DNA from 2 places in the Ruania zhangjianzhongii genome. Region 1 is predicted to be linked to the other one. Evidence: riboswitches for the same ligand, from Rfam matches in the RefSeq annotation. Region 1 holds a riboswitch; the other holds the start of a gene.

Region 1 (2,194 bases):
GATAGAGAAGATCGAGCACGGCGCGGGCAGAGTTGAAGGTGTACAGGTGTACACCGGGAGCGCCGGCCTCGAGCACGGCGTGCAGAAGGTCCACACTGGCGCGCAGCCCGCGGCGGTAGGCCTCCTCGGCGTCCGGTGCGTTGTCGAGGAGTTGCAGCAGGTGCTCGGGCACCGGTACGTCGGTGAGCTGGACCATCCGGCGCAGCCGGTTCGGATCGGTGAGTGGGATGATGCCGGGCACGATCGGGATGTGTACGCCGGCGGCGCGGGCAGCGCGGACCAGCTCGGCATAGTGGCGGGCGTCGTAGAACAGCTGGCTGATCGCGAAGTCCGCGCCGGCGGACTGCTTCTCGATCAGTGCGGCGACGTCATCGGCGTGCACCACGGGGGCACCGGTGGAGTCGTAGGTTCCGCCCGGATAGGTCGCCACGGAGACGCTGACCTGCTGGTCGGGATGCTGCTCGGCGGCGAGCCGGCGGAGCAGGCGGACCAGCTGTGCGGAGCGGGTCAGCCCTTCCGGGTGCGGGTGCCAGTCCTGCTCACCGGCCGGCGGGTCGCCGCGCAGAGCGAGGAAGTCCCGGACGCCCCGGTCAAGCAGTGAGGAGACGTACTCGCCGAGGTCCTCGGCGCTGGCGCCGACGCAGGTCAGATGCGCCAACGGCGTGACATCGGTGCTGGCGAGGATCTCCTCGATCAGCTCGCGGGAGGTGGTGCGGGTCGAGCCCGAGGCGCCGTAGGTGACCGAGAAGAAGTCCGGGTCGGCCTCGGCAAGCGCGGCGACGGTACGGCGCACGTTCTCCTGTCCGCGCGGGGTGCGCGGCGGGTAGAGCTCGAACGAGACGCTCGGACCACGGCCGGGCATGGACAGTAGCGGGGCGGTACTCATCGGTGCCCCCACCGGGAAAGATATGCCTTCATGAATCGACTCCATCGATCCTGGCTGTAGCACCCTTCCCCGCGGGAGGCTTCCGTTGGGGGGTTGCTGCGGCGTCGTCGAGCCAGGACTCTCAGCCGCTCTGGATGGTGTGCCTCGATCGTACCCGCCTTCACTTGCTGGGAGAAGGCGTTTCGGATCGTGAGATTTTCGACGGCGTTCGTCACCTCGCGTGTGCCGTCCCCCGGGAATGTCACACCTGGAGGGCACACTCGGGTGCAGAAGGAAGAGAAGGGAGCACACCATGGTGGGAGCACACCAGCAGCACCGGACGATGCTGAGCGAGGCGGAGGCCCGCCGGGCGCGGCTCGAGCGGGACACCGTGCTGGCCGCAGTGGCTGACGGTGAGGACGCACTGCGAATGCGAGCGGCCGGCGAAGGTCTGGATGCAGCGGAGATGGCGCTGCTCGAGGACCTGGACGCGCTGGACGCCCAGTTGCACCAGGAGCGCCGCAGCGCCTGATCCGGTGCTCGGCCGCTAGATCCCTGGTCAGCACTCTGGCGCCGGGGGTGGCCCGCTGTGGCGCCGCGGTTGGCCCAGGGGTGCGGGCGGGATTTGGCCCGCGGGTGCGGGCAGGAGTTGACCCGCGGGTGGCGACGGGACTTGGCCCGCGGTGGCGGCGGGCGCCCGCCTGCAGGGCCGGCACTGCGTGGGCATACTGAGACTGCGCCCGTGCCCCGACCTGAGGAGTCCCGATGCTCAGCGGTGAACCCGACTGGACCGCACCGGCCGAGGAACTGCTGGTCGCGCGGCAGGGCGCGCTGGGCCGGATCCGGTTGAACCGGCCGCGGCCGATCAACGCGCTCACACTGGCCATGATCGAGGCGATCACGAGCCAGCTGCAGGACTTCGCCGACGACGAGACGATCACCGCCGTGGCCCTGGACGGCGCCGGGGACCGCGGGCTGTGCTCCGGCGCGGACGTGCGAGAGATCCGGGAGTGGGTGGTCACCGGCTCCGCCGATCCCGTGCGGTTCTGGCAGGCGGAGTATGCGCTGAACGCGACGATCGCCGACTACCCGAAACCGTATGTGGCGTTCATGGACCAGGTCGTGATGGGCGGCGGGATCGGGCTGTCCGCGCACGGGTCCCTGCGGCTGGTCACCGAGCGGACCACGGCGGCGATGCCGGAGACCGGCATCGGGTTCTTCCCGGACGTCGGGGCGCTGTACTACCTGTCCCGCGGGCCGGGCGCGGTGGGTACGCACCTGGCCCTGACCGGGGCCAGCATGTCCGGAGCGGACGCGATCGCCGTCGGG
Region 2 (2,194 bases), 1.7 Mb from region 1:
CGACGTCGATCTTTGCGTCCACGGACTCGATGCCGAGGTCGGCCAGCACCAGACCGTAGCTCAGCGGTTTGGACAAGGACTGGAGGGAGAACTCCTTGCTGGTGGTGCCCACCTGGTAGACGTAGCCGTCCACGGTGGCCAGGGCGATGCCGAAGTCGTCCGGGTCCACCGCACCGCGGGCCCCGATGCGATAGGGCGTACCCTCGCGCAGCTGCGCGATCTGGTCGTGCAGCTGGTGCAGGTAGGCGGTGATCGGAGACTCCATGAGGTGAGCCTAATCACCTCAGTGGCTCTCTACAGGCGGGTGTGCGCGCCGATGCCGTGGTAGGTGCGGTCGTGGTAGACCAGCGGCCGCTCGGCCCGGTCGATCTGGGCTTCCAGAGCGTGCAACGTGACCAGGTGGCTCTCCCCAGTGCGGACCCGATCGACCACCCGCGCGCGCAGCCACGCGGCGGCATCGGTCAGCAGCGGTTCCCCGCCGGGTAGCCGCTCGGCAGCCACCCCGGCGAACCGGTCCGTGCCGCGCCGGGCGAACTGGGCGGACAGGTGCGCACTGGCCGCATCCAAGAAGTGCACCAGCACGGTGTCCGCCTGCCGCAGCGCCTGCCAGGACGAGGAGCTCGAGGCGATGGCGAACGCGAGCATCGGGGGAGTGGCCGAGACTGAGATCACGCTGGTCGCAGTGAACCCGACGGGGCCGTGCTCCGCGGCCAGCGTGATCACCGCGACGCCGGCCGGGTGCTGGCGGAATACGCGCTTGAAGTCCTCACCGGCCAGCTGGTCGCCCGGTGCGCCGGCAGTCTCGGGCGCTGTGCCACCCCGGGCACTGTCGGACTCACTCAGTGCACTCACACCGCCACGCTAACCCGGGCCCGGCGGGCCTTGGCACGGGTGGTGGCGCATCTCACTTCGTGGGCGCGGATCGACACCTACTGATTGTTGACACGTCATCCATCGTGTCCGTAGAGTGTTGGTGTAGGTCTTGAGCGTCAATCAGATGGCCCCGGCCGGTTGACCGGCAACCCTCCACATGCGGTGGGGTGCCCCGGGTGACGACCTGGCCCCGTTCCTCTCCGGCGGGGCAAGCGCAGCACCGCCAGCGTTGCGGTACGAGTAGAAGGAACAGCACAGCCATCATGAACCAGGCCCAGCAATACGTGCCCGTCCTGCACGCCGCTACCTGCCTCATGTGCTGTTGCTCCATGCCGGCCTGAGCCGAACCTCATCCGGTGCCCCGGGCGTCTCGCCCCTCGGCCCCACCCCTGGTTCGCGCGTCGCACAAGGCTGACGGAGTGACACCGTCGGCGTGCCTCAGCGCAGCTGGGCCTTCCGCTCCTCTGGTTGCAAGGAACTCCCATGGCTTTCACGCGCTCACACCTGTCCGAGACCCGCACCGACTCCGTCGCTACGGAACCGGCGCCCGCCGCCCAGCCTCGAGCCGCTCGGCTCGCCCGCTCGCGCCAGCAGACCTCGCTGATCGCGCTCGACCTGTCCGGTGCCGGTGCGCCGCGGGAATGGCGCCGTGCCGCCGACTCCGACGCCGAGTCCTTCATCATGGGCCGGTTGGCCGGTCTAGCTTCGTTGGCCGATAACGGCGGCGTGGACCTGATCACCCTGGACGAGACCTTCCACGCTGCCGGTCTGCGCCGTCGCGATGACTGGCTCGACGGTGCGGTGGCCGCCTCCCGACTGTCCCGGCACACCACCGCAGCCACCCTGGTGGCTGCGGTGCCGCTCGGGCGTTCTCGCGCCGATCACGTGGCCGGGGCGATCGCCAGCGTGCACCGGGCCAGTGCCGGCCGTGCCGGGTGGCAGCTGGAGACCGGCGGGGGGCTCGCCCCCCGCGCGGTGGATTCGGTGATCAGTGCCTGGGGGGAGCGTTCGGCCCGCCCGCAGGTGGTGGTTCCGGTGCGAGATGCCGTCGACGGCGAGCTGGCGGCCGCCCGAGCAGATGTCGCCCGGCTCTCTGTGGCCACGTTCGAGGAGGCGCACGCCGCACGGACTGCGATCCGTCAGGCGGCCGCAGACTGGGGCCGGGACCCCGATGAGATCCGGGTTCTGGTGGACGTGCAGACCGTGGTCTCTGCCGACCGGCCGAGCGCGCGAGCCCGGTGGGACCTGCTCACCTCGTTGGAGACGCTGCCGCGGGCGGTCCCACTGCGTTCGCTGGGCACTGCTGCGGACCTGGCCGACC

Evidence for each region. Region 1 has a riboswitch for S-adenosylmethionine ahead of FU260_RS01415 (methylenetetrahydrofolate reductase). Riboswitches for the same ligand answer to the same signal wherever they lie in the genome.
Region 2: linked by a shared signal. The riboswitch ahead of FU260_RS09115 (LLM class oxidoreductase) and the one ahead of FU260_RS01415 (methylenetetrahydrofolate reductase) in region 1 are both predicted to bind S-adenosylmethionine.

What each region holds. Positions count from the first base shown of each region.
Region 1 covers NZ_CP042828.1:248,706-250,899, reverse strand. Annotated here, with positions in the region: gene FU260_RS01415 (methylenetetrahydrofolate reductase) at 1-886, opposite strand, end outside; SAM riboswitch class I at 925-1,027, opposite strand; gene FU260_RS01410 (hypothetical protein) at 1,179-1,397, shown strand; gene FU260_RS01405 (enoyl-CoA hydratase/isomerase family protein) at 1,631-2,194, shown strand, end outside.
Region 2 covers NZ_CP042828.1:1,946,347-1,948,540, forward strand. Annotated here, with positions in the region: gene glsA (glutaminase A) at 1-265, opposite strand, end outside; gene FU260_RS09110 (flavin reductase family protein) at 295-852, opposite strand; SAM riboswitch class IV at 979-1,094, shown strand; gene FU260_RS09115 (LLM class oxidoreductase) at 1,357-2,194, shown strand, end outside.